DNA from 3 places in the Actinosynnema sp. genome. Region 2 is predicted to be linked to each of the others. Evidence: predicted binding sites of a transcription regulator. Region 2 holds the regulator's gene; each other region holds the start of a gene.
The links. Region 2 encodes LexA, which represses DNA repair genes until DNA is damaged. Its sites were predicted from a motif close to CGAACACGTGTTCG; they were not measured.

Region 1 (7,930 bases), on a different contig from region 2:
CGCGGGCTGGAACGACGACCCGGCCGGGTTCGACTGGGACTGGCGCTCGGTCGGCGAGTACCTGGACCGGCTCGACAAGGGCATCGCGGTCAACGCCGCCTACCTGGTGCCGCAGGGCACGCTGCGGATGCTGTGCGTCGGCCTGGAGGACCGGCCCGCGACGGAGGCCGAGCTGACCCGGATGAAGGAGGTGCTGGCGCGCTCGCTGGACGAGGGCGCGCTGGGCCTGTCGTCCGGGCTGACCTACGCGCCCGGCATGTACGCGTCGTCGCGGGAGCTGGTCGAGCTGTGCCGGGTCACCGGCGAGCGCGGCGGCTACTACAGCCCGCACCACCGCAGCTACGGCGCGGGCGCGCTGGAGGCGTACGCGGAGGTGGTGGAGCTCTCGCGCGAGTCCGGCTGCCCGCTGCACCTGGCGCACGCCACCATGAACTTCCCGGTCAACGAGGGCCGCGCGGGCGAGCTGCTCGCGCTGCTGGACGCGGCGATCGCCGACGGCGTCGACATCACCCTGGACACCTACCCGTACCTGCCGGGCGCGACCTACCTGTCGGCGCTGCTGCCCGGCTGGGCGTCCGGTGGCGGCGTCGAGGCGACCCTGGCGAGGCTGACCGATCCCGCCACGCGCGAGCGGGTGCGCGTGGAGATCGAGGAGACCGGGTCGGACGGCTGCCACGGCGTTCCGGTCGACTGGGAGTCCATCGAGATCAACGGCGTGCGGCTGGCCGAGCACGCGCACCTGGTGGGCCACAGCGTCGCCGCCTCCGCGCGCGCCGCCGGACGTCCCCCGGCCGAGCTGTACTTCGACGTGCTGGTCGCCGAGCGGCTGGGCACGTCGTGCCTGATGCACGTGGGCCACGAGGACAACGTGCGGGCGATCATGCGCCACCCCGCGCACACCGGCGGCAGCGACGGCCTGCTCGTCGGCGACCGGCCGCACCCGCGCGCGTGGGGCACCTTCCCGCGCTACCTCGCCCGGTACGTGCGGGAGCTGGGCGTGCTCGGGCTGGAGGAGTGCGTGGCGCACCTGACCGGGCGCGCCGCGCGCCGGTTGCGCCTGGCCGACCGGGGTCTGGTCCGCGAGGGCTGCGCGGCCGACCTGGTGCTGTTCGACCCGGACACCGTCGTGGACACCGCGACGTTCGACGCCCCCCGGCAGGCCGCCGAGGGCATCCACCACGTCGTCGTCAACGGGGTCCCCGTCGTCGACGCGGGCAGGCGCACCGACGCCCTGCCCGGACGTTCCCTGCGAAACACCCGGAGCAACGCGTGATCGACTGGTTGCAGCACTCGACGGCGGGGCTGCTGACCCTGTCCGGGCTCAGCATCGCCCTGCTGCTGTTGATGATCATCCGCTGGAAGGTCGAGCCGTTCATCGCGCTGCTCGTGGTCGGCCTGCTGGTGGCGCTGGCCGCGGGCCTGCCGGTGGAGGTGCTGGTCGGATCGGCGCAGAAGGCCTCGGACTCGTTGCTGGAGAAGGGCTTCGGCAGCATCCTCGGCCACATCACGGCCATCATCGGCCTCGGCACGCTGCTGGGCGCGATCCTGGAGGCGTCCGGGGGCGCCGAGGTGCTGACCCGCTCGCTGCTGCGGGCGTTCGGCGAGAACCGCGCGCCGCTGGCGATGGGCCTGGCCGGTCTGATCTTCGGCGTCCCGGTGTTCTTCGACATCGGCATCTTCGTGCTGGCGCCGCTGGTGTACGTGGCGGCCAAGCGCGCCGGGCGCTCCATCGTGCTCTACGCCATGCCGCTGCTCGCGGGCCTGTCGGTGATGCACGCGTTCATGCCCCCGCACCCCGGTCCCGTGGCGGCGGCCGGCCTGCTGAACGTGGGCCTGGGCTGGATCATCGTGATGGGCCTGGCGGTGGCGATCCCGTCCTGGTTCGTCGGCGGCGTGCTGTTCTCGGCGTGGATCGGCAAGCGGCTGGAGATCCCGGTCCCCGAGGAGATGCTGGCGGCGGCGGAGAAGGCGCGCGCCGAGAGCACCAAGGGCGAGCCGCCGCTGTCGCTGGTGCTGGGCATCATCGCGGTGCCGCTGGTGCTGATCCTGGCGGGCACGTTCGGCAGCATCCTGCTGCCCAAGGGCTCGTCGCTGCTGGGCGTGTTCACGTTCTTCGGCACGCCCGCCGTGGCGCTGACCATCGCGGTGCTGCTGGCGTTCTGGCTGCTGGGCTTCCGGCGCGGCATGACGCGGGAGAAGATCGCCGAGCTGTCGGCGGCGTCGCTGCGCCCGGTGGCGATGATCCTGCTGGTGGTCGGCGCGGGCGGGTTCTTCGGCGCGGTGCTGTCCGCGACCGGCGTCGGCAAGGTGCTCGCGAACTCCCTGGCGGACCTGGGGCTCCCGGTCATGGCGTTGGCCTACGTGATCAGCTGCGGGATGCGGATCGCGCAGGGCTCGGCGACCGTGGCGATCGTGACCACCACCGGCATCGTGGCGCCGCTGGTCGCGGAGCAGTCCTACTCGCAGCCGCAGCTGGCGCTGGTGGTCATGGCGATCGCGTCCGGCTCGATCATCGCCTCGCACGTCAACGACGGCGGGTTCTGGATCGTGTCGCGGTACTTCGGGCTGTCGGTGAAGGAGACGCTCCAGACCTGGACGGTCGTGGAGACCCTGCTGTCCGTGGTGGGCTTCGTGGTCGCCGCGCTGCTCAGCCTGGTGGTGTAGCCGCGCCGGACCCGGTGCGGCGAAAGGCCCCCGCGCCCTCCCCCTCGGAGACGCGGGGGCCTCTCCCCCCTGCGGGCCGCACCTCCCCGCGCGGCCCTCCGCCACCTACACGAGCGGGGGTTCGAACGGGTTCACCGAACTTCCGAGATTTTTCCGACGGGTCTCGGGCTAGCCCTTGAGCACCTCGGTGAGGAACTTGCCGGTGTGGCTCTCCGGCACGTCCGCCACCTGCTCCGGCGTGCCCTGGGCGACGACGATCCCGCCGCCCGAACCGCCCTCGGGCCCCATGTCGACCAACCAGTCCGAGGTCTTGATGACGTCGAGGTTGTGCTCGATCACGATGACCGTGTTGCCCTTGTCCACCAGGCCGTTGATGACCAGCAGCAGCTTGCGGATGTCCTCGAAGTGCAGGCCCGTGGTCGGCTCGTCGAGCACGTACACGGTCTTGCCGGTGGACCGCTTCTGCAGCTCCGCGCCCAGCTTCACGCGCTGCGCCTCGCCACCGGACAGCGTCGTCGCGGGCTGGCCGAGCCGCACGTAGCCCAGGCCGACGTCCACGAGCGTGCGCAGGTGCCGGTGGATGGCGTTGATGGGCTCGAAGAAGTCCGCCGCCTCCTCGATGGGCATGTCCAGCACCTCGGAGATGGTCTTCCCCTTGTAGTGCACCTCCAGGGTCTCCCGGTTGTACCGGGCCCCCTTGCACACCTCGCACGGCACGTAGACGTCCGGCAGGAAGTTCATCTCGATCTTCAGCGTGCCGTCGCCCGCGCACGCCTCGCAGCGCCCGCCCTTGACGTTGAACGAGAACCGGCCCGGCTGGTAGCCGCGCACCTTCGCCTCGGTGGTGGCCGCGAACAGCTTGCGGATGTGGTCGAACACGCCCGTGTAGGTCGCCGGGTTCGAGCGCGGGGTGCGGCCGATCGGCGACTGGTCCACCTGCACGAGCTTGTCGACGTGCTCAAGGCCCTTGACGCGGGTGTGCCTGCCGGGGACCTGCCGCGCGCCGTTGAGCTTGTTCGCCAGCACGGTCGCCAGGATGTCGTTGACCAGCGTGGACTTGCCCGAGCCGGACACGCCGGTGACGGACACCAGGCAGCCCAGCGGGAACGACACGTCGATGCCGCGCAGGTTGTGCTCGCGCGCGCCCACCACGGTCAGCTGCCGCTTCTTGTCGATCGCGCGGCGCAGCTCCGGCATCGGGATCTGCTTGCGGCCGGACAGGTACGCGCCGGTCACCGACTCCTTGTTGCGCAGCAGCGCCTTGTACGGGCCGCTGTGCACGACGTGCCCGCCGTGCTCGCCCGCGCCGGGGCCGATGTCGACCACCCAGTCCGAGGCGCGCACGGTGTCCTCGTCGTGCTCGACCACGATGAGCGTGTTGCCCAGGTCCCGCAGCCGGGTCAGCGTCTCGATGAGCCGGTGGTTGTCCCGCTGGTGCAGGCCGATCGACGGCTCGTCCAGCACGTACAGCACGCCGACCAGGCCGGAGCCGATCTGGGTGGCGAGCCGGATGCGCTGCGCCTCGCCGCCGGACAGCGTGCCGGAGGCGCGGCCGAGCGAGAGGTAGTTCAGGCCGACGTCGAGCAGGAACCGCAGCCGCGCCTGGATCTCCTTGAGCACCGCGCCCGCGATCATGGTCTCGCGCTGGCCGAGCTTGAGGCCGTCCAGGAAGTCCGAGCACTCGCCGACGCTCATCGCGCACACCTCGGCGATGGACTTCGGGCCGAGCGCGGCGTGGTCGAGCGTGACGGCGAGGATCTCGGGCTTGAGGCGGGTGCCCTTGCACGACGGGCAGGGCACCTCCCGCATGTAGCCCTCGTACTTCTCCTTCATGCTCTCGGACTCGGTCTGCTCCAGGCGCCGCTCCAGGAACGGGATGACGCCCTCGAAGTCCGCGTAGTAGGAGCGCTCGCGGCCGTACCGGTTGCGGTAGCGGACGTTCACCTGCTCGTCGACGCCGTGCAGCACCGCCTTCTGCACCTTCGCGGGCAGCTGCCGCCACGGGGTGTCCATGCGGAACCCGATGGCCAGCGACAGCGACTCCAGCAGGCGGGTGAAGTAGTCGGCGGTCTGGCCGCCCGCCCACGGCGCGATGGCGCCCTCGCCCAGCGGCAGCTCGTCGTCCGGCACCACCAGCTCCGGGTCCACCTCCATCCGCACGCCCAGGCCCGTGCAGGTCGGGCACGCGCCGTAGGGGGAGTTGAAGGAGAACGACCGGGGCTCCAGGTCCTCGATCGCCAGCGGGTGGCTGTTGGGGCAGGCCAGGTTCTCGGAGAACCGGCGCACCCGCGCGGGGTCGCTCTCGGGCAGGTCGACGAACTCCAGCTCGACGAGCCCGTCGGCCAGCCGCAGCGCGGTCTCCACCGAGTCGGTGAGCCGCTGCTTGGCCGAGGTCTTCACCGCGAGCCGGTCGATCACGGCCGCGATCTCGTGCTTCTCCTGCTTCTTGAGCTTCGGCACGTCGGTCAGCGCGTAGACCTGGCCGTCCACCTTGACCCGCGAGTAGCCCTGGGTCTGGAGGTTCGCGAACAGGTCGACGTACTCGCCCTTGCGCCCGCGCACGATCGGCGCGAGGACCTGGAACTTGACGCCCTGCTCCATCGCCAGCACCTGGTCGACGATCTGCTGCGGGGTCTGCTTGCTGATCGCCTCGCCGCACACCGGGCAGTGCGCCTTGCCCGCGCGCGCGTAGAGCAGCCGCAGGTAGTCGTAGACCTCGGTGATCGTGCCGACCGTGGAGCGCGGGTTGCGGCTGGTGGACTTCTGGTCGATGGACACCGCGGGCGACAGGCCCTCGATGAAGTCCACGTCCGGCTTGTCCATCTGGCCGAGGAACTGCCTGGCGTACGCGGACAGCGACTCGACGTAGCGGCGCTGCCCCTCCGCGAAGATCGTGTCGAACGCGAGGCTGGACTTGCCCGACCCGGAGAGCCCGGTGAAGACGATCAGGCTGTCGCGGGGCAGGTCGAGGTCGACCCCCCGGAGGTTGTGCTCGCGCGCGCCGCGAACGACAAGGCGGTCTGCCACACCCATTCCCTTCCCGATTGCGTGATCACCGAACACATGTTCGAAAAAGCGTACCCGCCGAGCGGGCTGACACGATCGGGGAGGGGGTGCCCGCGCTGGTGCGCGGCACACCCGGACCAGCCCCGGAACCCCTCGATCGTGCGCCAACGGCTCTACCGGTGGGTAGTGAACGCCCCTAGGCTGGAGCGGTAGGCCGTTCGGCCGCAGATCCCGGGATGAGGTGCCCATGAGCTTCGCTGACGCAGCCCAAGCCCAGGTCCACTCCGCGACGAGCGTACCCGCGCCGCGCGAGGAGTCGGGCGCGATCCAGGACGCGCTCGCCGGACTGGCGGAGGTCGAGCGGGCCACGGCCGAGCTGTACCGCGTGGTCGACGGGTTCGACCTGGCGTCGGTGCGGGAGCCCAGCCTGCTGCCGGGGTGGAGCCGGGCGCACGTGATGACGCACCTGGCGCGCGGCGCGGACGCCCTGCTGAACCTGCTGACGTGGGCCAAGACCGGCGTCGAGCACCCGATGTACCTGAGCATGGCCGACCGCGAGGCCGACATCGCCGAGGGCGGGGCGCGTCCGCCGACGCTGCTGCGCGCCGACCTGGACGCGGCCAGCCAGCGGCTCGCCGCCGCGATCCGGGACCTGCCCGCAGCCGCGTGGGAGGCGGAGGTGGCGCACCCGGTCAAGGGGCCGATCCTGGCGGGGCGGGTGCCGTGGATGCGGTTGGGCGAGGTGTGGGTGCACCTGGTCGACCTGGACGCGGGCTTCGGGTTCGCCGACATCCCGGAGGACTTGCACGAGCTGCTGCTGACCGAGGCGGTCGGGGTGTACGCCGACCGCGAGGGGGTGCCGCCGGTGCGCCTGGAGGTGGCGCTGCCGGACGGGCGTCAGCGCACCTGGGAGTTGCCCGCGGGGGCGGGCAGCGACGCGCCGGTGATCAGCGGTGACGCGGCCGAGGCGATCGGCTGGCTGACCGGGCGCGGCGACGGCAGCGGCCTGGAGGGCCGGGTGCCGACGTTGCCCAGGTGGCTCTGAGCGCGCAGCCCGACGACGAGCAGCCACCGGGCGAGCGCGGGGCGGTGGCTGGCGGTGAGCAGGCGGTGCGCGGGCCGTTCCACCAGGGCGGTCAGCGCCCAGCCGAGCAGGACGGCGGTGGCCAGGAACGCGGCGAGCTGGACGGCCGGGCCCCACGGGGTCAGGCGCTCCATCACCACGTAGCCGATCTCCTGGTGGACCAGGTACACGCCGTAGGAGATGCCCGCGAGCCAGCGGATCGGCGTGGCGAGCGCGCGCAGCGGCGCGATGTCCCAGTCCGGGCCGCCTGCCGCCGCGCACACCCCGACGAGCACGACGCCGAGCGCGGCGGTGCCCTCCAGGTTGTCGCTGTGCAGGTACTGCGCGCCGAGCGCGGCGGCCAGCAGCGCGCCCAGGTGCCGGTTCCCGAGCCGTTCGCGGGACCACAGCCACACGCCGACGCCCATGGCGAACAGCTGGGCGCGGTGCGCGCCGAGGCCGTCGTAGAGCAGCTTCAGCAGACCGGGCTCGCCGATCCACTCGCGCACGACCAGCGGTCCGAGCACGAGGGCCCAGAGCAGCACGGACAGCGCGCGACCGCGCACGCGGGAGGCGAGCAGCGCGCCCGCGACGAACCCGGTGAGCTGGACGGGCAGGGTCCAGTAGGAGAAGTCGACGAGCCGGACGTCCGGGAGCCAGTTCTGCAGCATGAGGATGTTGAGGACCAGGTCGCGGGGTTCGAGGTGCGACCAGCCCTCGGGCGCCAGGTGCACGAGGACCCAGTAGGTCAGGCAGGCGGCCACCGCGTAGGCGGGGAGCAGGCGGGCGAGCCGGTTGCGCAGGAACCAGGCGCGGTTGCCCTTGGCCAGCGAGGCGCAGGCGAAGAACGCGGAGATCACCACCAGCGAGCTCGCGCCCATCTCGAGGGACACGGTGAACAGGGGTTCGCCGATCTCCGGGTGGACGTTCGGCCCTGCGTGGGTCGCGTGTTGCAGCACGACGGCCAGCACGGCGAGCACGCGCAGCACGTCCCAGTTGATCCTGCGGGTTTTCGGCACGGTGGGGATGACCTGCTTCAGGGTGGGGACGGCGGAACGGCGTTCGGCGGCGGATCGTTGACAACCCTAAGGAACGTTCCTGTAGGGACCCTGAAGGTGCGACGGCGAGCGGGCGGCTACCGTCGGCGACCGTGGACGTACTCGAGGACTACACCGGCCACGTCGAGCCGGGCGGCCC
Region 2 (6,348 bases):
CAGCGACCGGGCCCTGCTGGGCGCGGGGGCCGGCTCGGGAGCGGGCAGCGGCGCGCTCCGGGCGCTCGCGGGGCGCCGCCTGGCCAACCGGTCGGCGCTCTCGAACCGCCGCAGCACCCGTGGACCGGGCACCGCGCCCGGCCCCAGCGGGACGTCCTCGGCGCGGGTGTCCTCCACCAGCGCGAAACCCCTAGAAGTGCCCAGGACCACCGCCACGCCGTCTCCTCCACCGCAGGTCATCGGATCATGATCGAACAACCGTTCGATCGAACGCCCGTGCGAATGTGTACCACCGGGAGCCTCGGAATAGCTACGACACGCCGGGATTTACTCGAACAGGTGTTTGATCTGGACAGGGGTTGCGACTACCTTCGACACTTGAAGATCGACCGACAGCCGGCCTGCCAAAACTGGTCCGGTCAGGAGGAATCACCGTGGCCCGGAAGACCGACGACGCCCCGCTCGCCGCCCCGGCGGCGCAGGCCGCCCCGGCGGCGCCAGCCGACGTCGCTGGCAACGCGGGCCTGACCCTGCGCCAGCGCAAGGTGCTCGACGTGATCCGGGACTGGGTCGACCGCTTCGGCTACCCGCCCAGCGTGCGCGAGATCGGCGAGGCGGTGGGCCTGACGTCCACGTCCTCGGTCGCGCACCAGCTGCGCGCGCTGGAGCGCAAGGGCTTCCTGCGCCGCGACCCGAACCGGCCGCGCGCGGTCGGCGTGCTGCCCGCGGAGATCGTCACGGGCCTCGACCCGGCGGCCAAGCCCACGCCCGCGTACGTGCCCATGCTGGGCCGGATCGCGGCGGGCGGGCCGATCCTGGCCGAGCAGTCCATCGAGGACGTCTTCCCGCTGCCGCGCGAGATCGTCGGCGAGGGCGAGGTGTTCCTGCTCAAGGTCGTGGGCGACTCGATGGTCGACGCCGCGATCACGGACGGCGACTGGGTCGTGGTCCGCCAGCAGCCCACCGCCGACAACGGCGAGGTCGTCGCCGCGATGATCGAGGGCGAGGCGACCGTCAAGACGTTCAAGCGCAAGGACGACGGGCACGTGTGGCTGCTGCCGCAGAACCCGGCCTACCAGCCGATCTTCGGCGACGAGGCGACCATCCTCGGCAAGGTCGTCGCGGTCCTGCGCAGGCTCTAGGGCCGGGTTGGCGGACCGGCCGGGCTCAGCCCCGCGCCCGCCGCCCGCGTCCCCACCGGGACCGCGCCCACAGGGCGAGGCCGAACACCGCCACGACGCCGATCCCGACCAGCGCCACGCGGACCCGGTCGAGCCACTCGGGCCCGTTCCCGGCCGCCGAGGGGTCCGCTGGGGGCCGCGCGGCCTCCGCGCCGGGACCGGTCGACGTCCCGCCCGCCTCCTCGCCGGGCGCCGTGCTGGACGGCCGTGCGGACGTGGCCGCGTCGACCGCCCCGGAGACCGACCGGACCGCCGACGAGGTCCCGCCGTCCCCGAACTCGGACGCGGACAGCAGCGTCCCGTCCGGCTCGAACGCGATCGCCTCGCCCTGCGCCTCGCCCGGCAGCGGCACCCGCACCGGCTCGCGCCCCAGCGCGGCCACCAGGTCCCCGTCGACCACCGGGTACAGGTAGACCTCGGTGTAGGTGCGCAGCGCGGCGACCGACCCGTCGCGGGACATCGCCCCACCGGTCACCAACCGGGTGACCAGGCGGCTCTCCCGAGGCCCGCCGGGGGTGTCCGTGCTGGGCAGGGACAGCGCCGCGACCTGCTCCAGCGGCGTCGGCCCGGCCTCGTTCAACGCCCCGACCGGCCGGTACACCAGCGCCTGCCCGAGCGCCTCCTTGGTGACGACGTGCGGCACCCCGGCCGCGTCGAGCAGCAGCGCCTCGGCGTCGTGCGGGCCGTCCGGGTAGGTCAACCGGTGCAGGCGGGTCGTCCCGTCCTTCGACAGCGCGTGCAGCGCCACCGTGCTCCGGGAGCGGTTGTTGTCGCCGGTGTCGGAGACCCACAGCGTCCCGTCCGGCGCGAGCGCCAGGTCCTCGGCGTCGTACGGGTCGGTCGTGCCGGAGATCGTGCCGACGACCGAGCAGTCCCGGCCCAGCACCTGGACCTGGAGCACCCCGTCGTCGTCGTCGTTCAGCGCGTACCAGCGCCTGCCGTCCGAGGCGAGCCCGGACAGCTCGGCCAACCGGGGATCGGTCACCCGGCACACGTCGGCGACGGCGGACTGCGCCGGGGCGGGCCCGGCCGTCACCAGGAGAAGGGCGGCGACGGCCGGGAGGACCCCGGCCGCGCGCGCCGACCGCACCCTCAGCTGCGGCTCCCCACCGCGTACTGCTCCAGCGCCCCGGCCAGGTCGGGGTGCACGCGGGCGCTCAGCTCGGTGCCCTCCTCGGTGTGCCGCTCCTTGAGCACCTCGCCCTCGCGGTGCACCCGCGCGACCAGCTCGCCCCGCGCGTACGGCACCAGGGCGTCCACCACGACCTCGGGCCGGGGGATCAGCCCGGCGATGACCCGCCGCAGCTCCTCCACGCCCTCGCCGCTGTGCGCGGACACCAGCTGCGAGCCGGGGAACAGGTTCCGCAACCTGGCCTGCACCAGCTCGTCCACCGCGTCGATCTTGTTGACCACCAGCAGCTCCGGCGGCATCGGCTCCTCGCGCTTCTCCACGATCTCGCCGATCACCTCGCGCACCGCCGCGACCTGCTTCTCCGGCATCGCGTCCGAGCCGTCGACCACGTGGATCAGCAGGTCGGCGTCCGCGACCTCCTCCCGCGTGGACCGGAACGCCTCGACCAGCTGGTGCGGCAGGTGCCGCACGAAGCCCACGGTGTCGGTCAGCGTGTACGGCAGCCCGTCCGGGGTGCTGGTGCGCCGGGTGGTCGTGTCCAGGGTCGCGAACAACGCGTCCTGGACCAGCACGCCCGCGCTGGTCAGCGCGTTGAGCAGGCTGGACTTGCCCGCGTTGGTGTAGCCGGCGATCGCGACGCTGGGCACCGAGTTGGCCACGCGCCCGCTGCGCTTGGTCTCCCGGATCACGCCCATGGACGCGATCTCGCGCCGCAGCTTCGCGATCCGCGCGCGGATGCGCCGCCGGTCGGTCTCCAGCTTCGTCTCACCGGGGCCGCGCAGACCCACACCGCCGTTGCCGCCACCGGCGCGACCACCGGCCTGCCGGGACAGCGACTCGCCCCAGCCGCGCAGGCGGGGGAGCAGGTACTGGAGCTGGGCGAGCTCGACCTGGGCCTTGCCCTCCTTGGAGGAGGCGTGCTGGGCGAAGATGTCCAGGATCAGCGCGGTCCGGTCGATGACCTTGACCTTGAGCCGCTCCTCCAGCTGCCGCAGCTGGCCGGGGGACAGCTCGCCGTCGCAGATCACGGTGTCCGCGCCGGTCGCGATGACCACGTCGCGCAGCTGCTCGACCTTGCCGGAGCCGATGTAGGTGGCCGGGTCGGGGCGGTCGCGCCGCTGCACGAGCCCCTCCAGGACCTGCGAGCCCGCCGTCTCGGCGAGCAGCGCCAGCTCGGCCAGCGAGGCCTCGGAGTCCGCCGCCGTGCCCTCGGTCCACACCCCGACGAGCACGACCCGCTCCAACCGGAGCTGCCGGTACTCGACCTCGGTGACGTCCTCCAGCTCGGTGGACAGGCCTGCGACGCGGCGCAGCGCGGCCCGCTCGGCGAGCGCGAGGTCGCCGGTGGACAGCTCCTCGTCGTGGTCGAAGCGGTCGTCGTCGTGGTTGTTGTTGTCCCTCATATGCCCTTCATGGTCCCACGTCCCGGCCCTCGGCCGAAGCGGTTAATCCGCGGGGTACACGGCCAGGTAGATGGCGACGTGCTCGGCGTCCGGGTCGGCGGGCCGGTCGGCCAGCTCATCCAACAACGCCCGGAACCTCCCCATCAGTTCCTGCTGATCAGCCCTGGCCACCAGACGGGTCTGCTCCACCCGGTCGACGCCGACGTCGGCGACCTCGCCGAGGAACGCCTCCAGCAGCGCCTCGCCGACCGACGGGTGCTCCTCGCTCCAGCTCAGCCGCCAGGACAGACCGGTGGACAGGTAGGGGATCTCCTTCGCGCCCCGGTTGCCCGCGCGCGGCGGCTGGGCCTGGAGGAACCCGGTGGCCACGAGCTTGCGCACGTGGTGCAGCACCGTCGCCGGGTCCTTGCCCAGCTGGTGCGCCAGCTCCTTGTTGGTCAGCGCCCGGTGGTGCGTCATCCGGATGATGCGCAGCCGCACCGCCGAGGCCAGCGCGGCGGCCTCCTCCTGCGTCGCGACCCGTTCTCCCACGTCGAACAGGATAGGCGGGCCGGGTGCCGGTGATCGGGTCCGGCGTCCGGAGGGCCGCCCCGCCGAAGTGATTGACACTTTCCAATCACTGACGTCACACTTCCGGGCATGTCCCTCTGGTCCCACCGCGACTTCCGCCGCCTCTGGGTCGGCGACACGATCAGCCAGTTCGGCTCCTCCATCGGGCACACCGTCGTCCCGCTGCTCGCCGCGGGCGCCCTCGCCGCCACCCCGTTCGAGATGGGCGTGCTCTCCGCCGCCACCACCGCCGCGTTCCTGGTCATCGGCCTGCCCGCGGGCGTCTGGGTGGACCGGCTGCGGCGCAGACCCGTGATGCTCACCGCCGACCTGGTCAGGGCCGCGCTGCTGCTGTCCGTCCCGGTCGCCTGGTGGGCCGGGGTGCTCTCGCTCGCGCAGCTGGTCGTGGTGTCGCTGCTGGTCGGCGCGGCCACCGTCATGTTCGACGTCGCCTACCAGTCCTACCTGCCCGCCCTGGTCGGCCGGGACCAGCTGGTCGAGGGCAACACCAAGCTCCAGACCAGCCAGTCCGTCGCCCACGTGTCCGGCCCGTCGCTCGCGGGCCTCGCCGCCCAGGCGTTCGGCGCGGCCAACGGGGTGCTCGCCACCGGCGTCGGCTACCTGGTCTCGGCGTGGGCGCTGCTGCGCATCCGCACCGCCGAGCCCGAACCCGACCGGGCCGCGCGGACCGGGCTGCGCCGGGAGATCGGCGAGGGCCTGCGGTTCGTCCTCGGGGACCGGTCGCTGCGCGCGATCGCGCTGTGCACGGCCACCGCGAACTTCTTCGGCAGCGCGGGCCTCGCGCTCCAGGTGCTGTTCCTGACCCGCCACCTCGACCTGTCCGAGGGGGCCGCGGGCCTGCTGCTCAGCGTCGCGGGCGCGGGCGGCCTGCTCGGCGCGGTCACGGCGGGCTGGTGGACCGCGCGGTTCGGCCAGACCCGCACGATCTGGCTGGTCCTGCTGGTCACCAACCCGCTCGGGCTGCTCATCCCGCTCGCCGCGCCGGACTGGCGGCTCGGGCTGTTCGTCGTCGGCGAGCTGGCCGTCGCGTACGGCGGGCTGGTCTACAACATCGCCCAGCTCAGCTACCGGCAGGCGCGCTGCCCCGACCGGCTGCTCGGCCGGATGAACGCCTCGATCCGGTTCGTGGTCTGGGGCGTCATCCCGCTGGGCGGGCTGCTCGGCGGCGCGCTCGGCGGCTGGATCGGGATCGTGCCGACGCTGTGGATCGGGTTCGGCGGGCAGGCGCTGGCCGGGCTGTGGGTCTTCTTCTCCCCGCTGCGCGGCCAGCGCGACCTCGCCGAGGCGCGGACCGCCGAACCCGAGCGGTCCCCGTCCTGAGCTAGAGCGCGTCCCACCAGGACCGGTCCAGCTCGCCGCGCGCCAGCAGCACGGCCGGACCGGTCAGCGTGCTGCCGCCCTCGTCGACCGTCACGCGCACCCGGCCGCCGGGGACCAGCACGTCCGCCGCCCCCGCCGCGCGGCCCGTGCCGTGCAGCCAGGACGCCACCGCCGCCACGGTCCCGGTGCCGCACGAGCGCGTCTCGCCGACGCCCCGCTCGTGCACCCGCATCCGCAGCTCGCCCGCGCCGTTCATCCCGCCGTCGGCGAGCACGTTCACGAACTCCACGTTCACCCCGGCGGGGAACAGCCCGCGGTCGTAGCCGGGGGTGTTCCGCAGCAGGTCCAGCCCGGCCACCGGCACGTCGGTCACGCACGCCAGGTGCGGGTTGCCCACGTCCACGCCGACCCCGGCGAACTCCGCGCCGCCCAGCACCGCCACCGACTCCCCGGTCAGCCGCACCGGGCCCATGCCCACGGTCACCGACCCGTCCGGGTGGGCGGTCACCGAGCGCTCGCCCGCGCGAGTGGCGATCTCGAACTCGCCCTCGGGCGCGAGCCCGGCGGACACCAGGTACCGGGCGAACACCCGCACCCCGTTGCCGCACATCTCGGCGATCGACCCGTCCGCGTTGCGGTAGTCCATGAACCACGGACCCAGGTCCAGCCGCACCACGCGCAGCACGCCGTCCGCGCCGAGGCCGCGCTGGCGGTCGCACAGCGCCCGCACGCGCTCCTCGGT
Region 3 (9,778 bases), on a different contig from region 2:
GCCGCCCGAGACCCTGGTGGGTGTGCCGGGACCGCACCCACACCTCGGCGAACGCCGCGTCGTCGATCAGCCCGGCGCGGTCGAACTTGCCCAGCACCGTCTCGGCGATCTCCTCCGGGACGCCCTTGCGCAGCAGGGCGTCCCGGAGCTCGACCCTGGTCCGGGCACGTGCGGTGAGCAGCGCGTAGCAGATGTCCGTCGCCCTGCGCTGCTCCTTCACCGGGTCGACGGGCGCCTCGTCGACCGGTTCCCCGTCAGCGGTGAGCTCGGGCTCGCGGCCACGCCACCCCGAGCCCCTCCCACCTCGTCCGCCCCGCACAGCGATCAGAAGTCGACCGGAGCGGGCGCGGTGTCGTCGGCCTCCAGCGTCGCGCCGATGCCGAGCTTCTCCTTGATGCGCTTCTCGATCTCGTTGGCCACGTCCGGGTTCTCCCGCAGGAACTTCCGGGCGTTCTCCTTGCCCTGGCCGAGCTGGTCGCCCTCGTACGTGTACCAGGCGCCGGACTTGCGCAGGATGCCCTGGTCGACGCCCATGTCGATGAGCGAGCCCTCGCGGCTGATGCCCTGGCCGTAGAGGATGTCGAACTCGGCCTGCTTGAACGGCGGGGCCACCTTGTTCTTCACGACCTTGACCCTGGTCCGGTTGCCGACGGGCTCGCCGCCGTCCTTCAGGGTCTCGATGCGCCGCACGTCGAGCCGCACCGACGCGTAGAACTTCAGCGCCTTGCCACCGGTCGTGGTCTCCGGCGAGCCGAACATGACGCCGATCTTCTCGCGCAGCTGGTTGATGAAGATCGCCGTGGTGCCGGAGGAGTTCAGCGCGCCGGTGATCTTGCGCAGCGCCTGGCTCATGAGGCGGGCCTGGAGGCCGACGTGGTTGTCGCCCATCTCGCCCTCGATCTCGGCGCGGGGCACGAGCGCCGCCACCGAGTCGATGACCAGGATGTCCAGCGCGCCGGAGCGCACCAGCATGTCCGCGATCTCCAGCGCCTGCTCACCGGTGTCCGGCTGGGACACCAGCAGCGCGTCGGTGTCGACGCCCAGCTTGCGCGCGTAGTCGGGGTCGAGCGCGTGCTCGGCGTCGATGAACGCCGCGATGCCGCCGTTGCGCTGGGCGTTGGCGACCGCGTGCAGCGCCACGGTGGTCTTACCGGAGGATTCCGGACCGTAGATCTCGACCACCCGGCCGCGGGGCAGGCCGCCGATGCCGAGCGCCACGTCGAGCGCGATCGCGCCCGTCGGGATCACCTCGATCGGCGCGCGGCCGTCCTCGCCCAGCCGCATGACCGAGCCCTTGCCGAACTGCTTGTCGATCTGGGCCAGGGCCAGCTCGAGTGCCTTGTCCCGGTCGGGTGCCTGGGGTGCCATCTGGAGTCCACCTCGGTTTGTCTTGGGTCGCTCGTCGTTGTCGGGGCCGACGGTACGGGCGGGGTACGACAATTTCCGACGGCGGCCCGGTGACCTGCGGGTTTGGGATCACCCGGTTGTGGTTGGCGAGTGTAGCCGAACAGGTGTTCGACCGCGTCGTCGCCACGCCCGGTGGTCAGCGACGGTGCTCCGGGACGTCGAACGCGTCGCACACCGCCAGCCAGATCTCCTTCGCGGGCAGCCCCACGTCCAACGCCTGGTCGGGGGTGCGCCCGCCGAGCGCGGACAGCACGTGCTCGCTGGCCAGCACCTCCGACCTGACCTGCCCGAACTCGTCCGCCATCAGCTTCCGGAACACCGTGTTGCGCATCGCTGCCAGGCTAGCGCGCAGCGGCCCCGGCCCGGACACCGCAGCCGAGGCCCACGTCACCCTGGCGAGGGCGCTTGGAATCACTGGATCGGGAGGGCGGTAGCGGTCGTCGGTCGGCGGCGCGACCCCCGCCGCGAGCGCGGGCGGCGGTTAACCTGGACGGCGTGATCCTCCTCCAGAGCGACCCGACCGGCCTGTCCTCCCCGATCGGCACGATCGCCGTGATCGCGGGCCTGCTGGCCGCGATCGTCGTCGGCGCCCGGCACCTCTGGATGAACCGCAAGCGCTGAACCTGGCCCCTCACCGCACCCGCAGCACCGCCACCACCAGCATCGGGAGCACCACGAACCCGGCCAGCAGCCCCAGCGCGGCGTAGGACCAGGCGGTCACCACCAGCCCGGCCAGCACCCCGCCCAGCGCGCCCGCGCAGTTCATGCACAGGTCGGACAACCCCTGCGCGGCCGTCCGCCGCGCCCCCGCCACGACCTGCGTGAGCAGCGCGGACCCCGCGATCACCCCGGCCGACCAGCCGAGCCCGAGCAGCACCAGCCCGACCCCCAACCGCACCGGGTCGTCCCCCGCCGCGCTGCCCACGAGCGCGGCGGCGGCCACCAGCAGCGCCGCCCCGAGCGCCTGCACCGCCCCGCCGCCCCACCGGTCGACCAACCGGCCCACCAGCGGGCTCAGCCCGTACATCGCCGCGACGTGCAGGCTCACCAGCACCCCGACCAGCGACAACGACCCGCCCGCGTGCCCGACGTGGACCGGGGCCATCGCCATCAGCCCGACCATCACCCCGTGGCTGACCGCGATCCCGACCACCGCCAGCCGTCCCGAGGCGGGCAGCGACCGCCACACCCGACCGCGCGGCCCGGTCTCGACCGGTTCGGCGGCGCTCCCCCGCGCCAGCACCAGCGGGTCAGGCCGCAGGAACCGCAGCACGACCAGCGCGGCGGCCCCGAACAGCACCGCCGACGTCAGGTAGGCCCCGCTCCCCTCGGGCAGCCCGAGCCCGGCGACGACCCGCCCGGCGGGCGCGGCCAGGTTCGGCCCGGCCACCGCGCCGACCGTCGCCGCCCACACCACCAGCGCCAGCGACCGGGCGCGCTCGTGCGGCGCGGCCAGGTCGGCGCCCGCGTACCGGGCGGCCAGGTTCGCGCTGCCCGCGGCCCCGAACAGCACCAGCGACGGCAGCAGCAACTGCCAGGACCCCAGCACCACGGCGACGGCGGCGAGCAGCGCGCCCACCGCGCCCACGCCGTAGCAGAGCACCAGCACCGGCCGCCGCCCCGCGCGCTGGGCCAGCCGGGCCGCGGGCAGCGCGGACACCGCCGCTCCCACGACCGCGCAGGTCTGCGCGAACCCGCCCACCGCCTCCACGCCCGAGAGCGACACGGCGACGAGCGCGCTCAGCGCCAGGCCGGTGGCGACCCCGGAGGACCCGAGCACCTGGCTGACCGCCAGCACCTTGAGCACCCGGCGCTGCACCGGTTCCGCTGCGATGACCACGCGCTTGATCGTCCGGGCGCGCGGGCGCGCGCGGTAGCGGCCGGACGGGGGTCAGGCGCCCGGCTGGACGTTCTTCTCGAAGAAGTCGGCCAGCGCGTCCGCCGTCAGGTCCGAGCTGCCGCTCTTGGTGATGATCCCGAGCAGCGGCCTGCCCTCCGCGACGAAGGTCAGCAGCCCGAGCCCGCCGTCGGCCGAGGCCTGGTAGGTGCCCTCCAGGCCGTTGCCGCCCCAGCGGGCCTTGACCACGTCGGACTTCAGCGAGGCCACGACCGTGCTCGCGTCCCGCTCGGCCCCGGTGATCGTCTCGGTGAGCACGTACTGCACCGAGTAGTCGTCCGCGAAGGCGCAGCTGACGACCGAGCCCTTGACCGTGATCGCGCCGGACACGCCCGCGGTGCCGCCCGCCTTGCACTCGGCGGTGTCGGCGACCGAGCCAGCGAGCTGGCGCAGGCAGGTGGTGAAGCCCTTGTCGTCCTTGGCGGTGTCGCTCTTGCACTCCTCGGCGGTCGGCACGCCCGGCCCGGAGAACGCGACCACGCCGCCCACGACCAGCAGCACCGCGGCCAGCGCGCCGCCGACCGACAGGAGCACCTTGTTGCGGTTGCCCGCCCTCCGCTGCTCGGGGCGGTGCGGCGCGAGGGTGGGGAAGTTGAACTGCTGCGGGCCGTACGGGGCGGTCACGGCGGGGTTCGGGTGCTGGCCGCTGATCGCCGGGTTGACCGCGTAGGGGCCGCTGGCCGCCGGGTTCACCGGGTGCCCGCCGGTGCTCGGGCCGACCTGGTGCGCCCCGCTGACCAGCGGGTTGACCTGGTGCGGACCGCTGCTCGCGGGGGTCTGCGCCGTTCCCTGCGCCGTGATCCCCTGCGCCGTGATCCCCTGCGCGGGCGTGCCCTGATGGGCCATCGGCGTCAGGAAGGCGGTGGTGGCCGACGGCGAGTCGCCGGTCGGCGCGGGCTGCGGGTCGGGCCTGGCCGCGACCCCGTCCCTGGGCACGTGGTGCGCGCCGAGCGCGACGGCCGTCTCCGGCTGGTCGAGGCTGGTCGGGACGACGCCGACCTTCTCGGAGATCATGTTCGCCACGAGCGGGATGCGGCTGGAGCCGCCGACCAGGTAGATGCCCGCGAGCTGGGCGGGCGTCATGCCGGTGGAGCCGATCGTGGCGGCCAGCAGCTCGACGCTGCGCAACATGCTCGGCCGGACCAGCGCCTCCAGGTCCGCGCGGGTGACCAGCACGTCCTCGAACGGCTCCGGCATCGGGACCTCGGTGTGCGGGTGCCGCGACAGCGACTCCTTGGCCGCCCGCACGTCCTCCTGCAGCGCGCGCCTGGCCCGCCGGTCGCCGGTGCTCTCCGGGCGCAGCAGCCGCTGCCAGCGGGCCGGGTCGCGGTGCGCGACCTGGCGGCCGACGTGCTCCAGCAGCGCCTGGTCCACGTCGAGGCCGCCCAGGTCGGGCAGGCCGTCGGAGGCGAGCACGGTGAACCCGTCGCGGGTCGCGCCGACGATCGCCACGTCGAAGGTGCCCGCGCCGAGGTCGTAGACGGCCAGCGCCTGCCCGACGGACAGCGAGGCGTAGTGCGAGGCGGCGGCGACCGGCTCGGTGAACAGCAGGACCTCGCAGTCCGCGCCCGCGAGCCGCGCGCTGGACAGCAGCACGTTGCGCCTGGTCGCGCCCCACTCGGCGGGGTGGGTGAGCCGGATCTCGTCGATCGACTCGCCGCCCAGCTGGCGGTTGGTCTCCTCCAGCACGCGGCGCAGCACGGCGGCGAGGGCGTCGGTCACCGGCACGACGTCGTCGCCGAGCAGCAGCGCGCCCTCGTCGACGCGGCGCTTCGGGTTGGGCTCGAAGCGGGACGGGTCGAGGCGGGCCCTGCGCTCGGCGTCGCGGCCGACGACGAGCGAGCCGCCCTCCTCGCAGTAGATGGCGGAGGGCATGGTCGCGGAGCCGTCCACCTCGACCACCCTCGGTGGCCTGCCGTGCGCGGCCAGTACCGCGACGGTGTTGGAAGTCCCCAGGTCGACCGACAGGACGCGCATGTTCACCTCTCCGTCCGCAAGCGGCGTGATCGTCCCACACCGCGCTGGGCGCCGGTGGCGTCTCGGGAAGATGTCCGACGAGGTGAGATTCACTCCGCCGAGTGAGGCTCATCTTTACTCACGGCGGGTCACCGGGTCTCGGCGGGGGCGGTTCCGACGCAGGTCAGATGACCTTCGGCGGATTCTCCGGTGATCAACTGAAGGGCACCCCCGATAAGTGCGGGGAAACGACGCGGAAGGCCCCCGGAACGATCTTCGCCCCGGTTCTGTCGGTGCGGTCGGTCAAGATTGCCCCGTGGATGTGACGACCGCTTTCTCACCGGCGACCAGGCAGTGGTTCGCCGGTGCTTTCGCCGCGCCGACGGCCGCGCAGGCCGGGGCGTGGCAGGCCGCTGCCGCCGGGGAGAACGCGCTGGTCATCGCCCCGACCGGGTCGGGCAAGACGCTGGCCGCGTTCCTCTGGGCGCTGGACCGGCTGGCGCAGGAACCGCCCCCGGACGAGCCGCGCGAGCGGTGCCGGGTGCTGTACGTGTCGCCGCTGAAGGCGCTGGCGGTGGACGTGGAGCGCAACCTGCGGGCGCCCCTCGCGGGCATCCGGCAGGCCTCGCGCAGGCTGGGGCTGCCGGAGCCCGCCATCGAGGTGGGGATGCGGACCGGGGACACGCCCGCCGACGTGCGCAGGGCGTTCGCGCGCAAGCCGCCGGACGTGCTGGTCACCACGCCGGAGTCGCTGTTCCTGGTGCTCACCTCGGCCGCGCGGGAGTCGTTGCGCGGGGTGCGGACGGTGATACTGGACGAGGTGCACGCGGTGGCGGGCACGAAGCGCGGCGCGCACCTGGCGCTGTCGCTGGAGCGGTTGGACGGGCTGCTGGAGCGGCCCGCGCAGCGGATCGGGCTGTCGGCGACGGTGCGGCCGGTGGAGGAGGTGTCGGCGTTCCTCGCGGGTGGGCGGCCGGTGCGGGTGGTGCAGCCGGAGTCAGCCAAGACGATCGAGGTGCGGGTCGAGGTCCCGGTCGAGGACATGTCGGCGCTCGGGGAGCCGACCGGCGAGGTGAGCGGGTCTGCGGCGGGCGGTGAGCGGCGGACGTCGATCTGGCCGTCGGTGGAGCAGCGGGTGCTGGAGCTGGTGCGGGAGCACCAGTCGACGATCGTGTTCGCCAACTCGCGCAGGCTGGCGGAGCGGTTGACGGCGCGGCTCAACGAGCTGGCGGCCGAGGCGGCCGAAAGCGGTGAGCCCGGTGCGGGCGGCTTTGACGAAGGCTCCGGTCCTGGCGGGTCGGGCTCGGCGGTGGCGCGGTTCCCGGCGGCGGCGGTCGGCCAGTCCGGGGTGACGGTCCAGGAGGGGCCGGTGATCGCCCGCGCCCACCACGGGTCGATGTCGCGCGAGCAGCGCACGTCCGTGGAGGAGGAGCTGAAGTCGGGGCGGCTGCCGTGCGTGGTGGCGACGTCCTCGCTGGAGCTGGGCATCGACATGGGCGCGGTGGACCTGGTGGTGCAGGTGGAGGCGCCGCCCACGGTCGCGTCGGGGTTGCAGCGGGTCGGCCGGGCCGGGCACCAGGTGGGCGCGGTGTCGCGCGGGGTGGTGTTCCCCAAGTTCCGGGGCGACCTGGTGTCGTGCGCGGTGGTGGCCGAGCGGATGCGGGACGGCGCGATCGAGGCGGTGCGGTACCCGCGCAACCCGCTCGACGTGCTGGCGCAGCACGTGGTGGCGATGGTCGCGCTGGAGCCGTGGTCGGTGGAGGACCTGGCGCGGGTGGTGCGCGGGGCCGCGCCGTTCGCCGGGCTGCCCGAGTCGGCGCTGCTGGCGGTGCTGGACATGCTGGCGGGCCGGTACCCGAGCGAGGAGTTCGGCGAGCTGCGGCCGAGGATCACCTGGGACCGGGTGACCGGGGAGCTGCGCGGGCGGCCCGGCGCGCAGCGGCTCGCGGTGACGTCCGGCGGCACGATCCCGGACCGGGGGCTGTTCGCGGTGATGACCCCGGCCTCGGAGTCCAAGCCGGGCTCGCGGGTGGGCGAGCTGGACGAGGAGATGGTCTACGAGTCGCGGGTGGGCGACACGTTCCTGCTGGGCACCTCGTCGTGGCGGGTCGAGGACATCACCCACGACCGCGTGGTCGTGGTGCCCGCGCCCGGTCAGCCCGCGCGGATGCCGTTCTGGAAGGGCGACGCGCCGGGGAGGCCGCTGGAGCTGGGGCGGGCGCTCGGGCGGTTCCTGCGGGAGGTGTCGGCGCTGCCCGAGCCCGAGGCGGTGGGGCGCGCGGCGGCGGCCGGGCTGGACGAGTGGGCGACGGCGAACCTGCTGACCTACCTGAAGGAGCAGCGCGAGGCGACCGGGCACGTGCCGAGCGACCGGGCGGTGCTGGTGGAGCGGTTCCGCGACGAGCTGGGCGACTGGCGGCTCGTGGTGCACTCGCCGTTCGGGGCGCAGGTCAACGCGCCGTGGGCGCTGGCGATCGGGGCGCGGCTGCGGGAGCGGCGCGGGGTGGACGCGCAGGTGGCGCACTCGGACGACGGGATCGTGGTGCGGCTGCCGGACGCGGTGGACACCGAGGGCGGGCAGGCCGTGGCGGGCGCGGAGGACGTGCTGCTCGACCCGGACGAGGTGGAGCAGGTCGTGGTCGCCGAGGTGGGCGGGTCGGCGCTGTTCGCGGCCAGGTTCCGGGAGTGCGCGGCCCGCTCGCTGCTGCTGCCCCGGCGCGACCCGAGGCGGCGCACCCCGCTGTGGCAGCAGCGGCAGCGGGCGGCGCAGCTGCTGTCGGTCGCCTCGAAGTACGAGAGCTTCCCGGTGGTGCTGGAGGCGATGCGGGAGTGCCTGCAGGACGTGTACGACGTGCCGGGGCTGCGGGAGCTGATGGCCGACGTGCGGGCCAGGCGGGTGCGCGTGGTGGAGGTGGAGACGCCGTCGCCGTCGCCGTTCGCGCGGAGCCTGCTGTTCGGGTACGTCGGGATGTTCCTGTACGAGGCGGACACCCCGCTGGCCGAGCGGCGGGCGGCGGCGCTGTCGCTGGACTCGGCGCTGCTGGCGGAGCTGCTGGGGTCGGAGGCGATCCGGGAGCTGCTCGACCCGGAGGTGCTGGAGGAGGTCGAGCGGGCGCTGCAGCGGCTCGCGCCCGACCGGCACGCGCGGGACGCCGAGGGGGCGGCCGACCTGCTGCGCTTCCTCGGCGACCTGTACGAGGAGGAGGCCGCCGAGCGGGGCGTGCGGCCGGAGTGGCTGACGGAGCTGGTGGCGGCGCGGCGGGCGATCCGGGTGCGGATCGCGGGCCACGAGCGGGTGATCACGATCGAGGACGCCGGGCGGGTGCGGGACGCGCTGGGCGTCGCGCTGCCGGTGGGCGTGCCCGAGGTGTTCACCGAGCCGGTGGCGGACCCGCTGGGCGACCTGCTGGGCCGGTCCGCGCGCACGCACGGGCCGTTCCCGGCGGGGCAGGCCGCGGAGCGGTTCGGGCTCGGGGTGGCCGTGGTGACCGGGGTGCTGGAGCGGATGGCCGCGACGGGACGGCTGGTGCGCGGGGAGCTGCGGCCGGGCGGCACGCACACCGAGTACTGCGACGCGGAGGTGCTGCGGCGGTTGCGCAGGTCGTCGCTGGCGAGGCTGCGCTCCGAGGTGGAGCCGGTGGAGCCCGCCGCGCTGGGCCGGTTCCTGCCGGGCTGGCACGGCGTCGGCAGGCGGGTGCGCGGGGCCCCGACCGCGGACGACGTGTACGCGGTGGTGGAGCAGCTGGCGGGCGCGCCGCTGCCCGCGAGCGCGGTCGAGTCGCTGCTGCTGCCCGCCCGGCTGCCCGGCTACCACCCGGCGCTGCTGGATGAGCTGACCGCGACGGGCGAGGTGACCTGGACGGGGTGCGGGGCGCTGGCGGGCGGCGACGGCTGGGTGGCGCTGGCCCCGACCGACGTGGCGGACCTGCTGCTGCCGGACCTGGTCCCGGAGTCGGCGCCGGAGTCGCCGCTGCACACGGCCGTGGTGGAGGCGCTGGCGGGCGGGGCGCTGTTCTTCCGGCAGGTGGTGGACCGGGTGGCGCTGCAGGGCCCGACGACCGACCAGGAGGTGGTCGGCGCGCTGTGGGACCTGGTGTGGGCGGGCCTGGTCACGAACGACACCCTGGCCCCGCTGCGCGCGCTGGTGTCGGGGGGTGGCGCGCACAAGCCGAAGCGCGCGACGCCGAGGGGCCGCTACACCCGGATGCGCGCGACCCGCCCGGACATGCCCAGCCGAACCGGGCCGCCGACGGTGGCGGGCCGCTGGTCGCTGGCGGTGGTCCCGTCGCCGGACCCGACGCGCAGGGCGCACGCGCGGGCGGAGGCGTTCCTGGAGCGCCACGGCGTGCTGACCAGGGGCGCGCTGGACACCGAGCGGGTGACCGGCGGGTTCAGCGCGGTGTACCGGGTGCTGCGCGCGATGGAGGAGTCGGGGCAGGTGGTGCGCGGCTACGTGGTCGAGGGCCTTGGCGCGGCGCAGTTCGCGGCACGGGGCGCGGTGGACCGCCTGCGCGCCTT

Region 1: uvrA (excinuclease ABC subunit UvrA) is a predicted target of LexA. The motif match lies at 5,721-5,734, and genes of this name have one in related genera.
Region 3: recA (recombinase RecA) is a predicted target of LexA. The motif match lies at 1,505-1,518, and genes of this name have one in related genera.

The regions. Positions count from the first base shown of each region.
Region 1 is NZ_JBQGCX010000212.1:167-8,096, forward strand. It holds partial or broken gene ACTUAL_RS04075 (N-acyl-D-amino-acid deacylase family protein) at 1-1,273, shown strand, start outside; gene ACTUAL_RS04080 (GntP family permease) at 1,270-2,664, shown strand; gene uvrA (excinuclease ABC subunit UvrA) at 2,833-5,691, opposite strand; partial or broken gene ACTUAL_RS04090 (maleylpyruvate isomerase N-terminal domain-containing protein) at 5,918-6,601, shown strand; gene ACTUAL_RS04095 (acyltransferase family protein) at 6,568-7,752, opposite strand; gene ACTUAL_RS04100 (MBL fold metallo-hydrolase) at 7,884-7,930, shown strand, end outside.
Region 2 is NZ_JBQGCX010001001.1:342-6,689, forward strand. It holds gene ACTUAL_RS21210 (LysM peptidoglycan-binding domain-containing protein) at 1-216, opposite strand, end outside; gene lexA (transcriptional repressor LexA) at 435-1,142, shown strand; gene ACTUAL_RS21220 (hypothetical protein) at 1,168-2,271, opposite strand; gene hflX (GTPase HflX) at 2,274-3,716, opposite strand; gene ACTUAL_RS21230 (ArsR/SmtB family transcription factor) at 3,759-4,247, opposite strand; gene ACTUAL_RS21235 (MFS transporter) at 4,356-5,606, shown strand; gene dapF (diaminopimelate epimerase) at 5,608-6,348, opposite strand, start outside.
Region 3 is NZ_JBQGCX010000925.1:739-10,516, forward strand. It holds gene ACTUAL_RS19500 (regulatory protein RecX) at 1-220, opposite strand, end outside; gene recA (recombinase RecA) at 325-1,368, opposite strand; gene ACTUAL_RS19510 (DUF3046 domain-containing protein) at 1,544-1,738, opposite strand; gene ACTUAL_RS19515 (hypothetical protein) at 1,903-2,028, shown strand; gene ACTUAL_RS19520 (MFS transporter) at 2,039-3,247, opposite strand; gene ACTUAL_RS19525 (Hsp70 family protein) at 3,299-5,281, opposite strand; gene ACTUAL_RS19530 (ATP-dependent helicase) at 5,577-9,778, shown strand, end outside.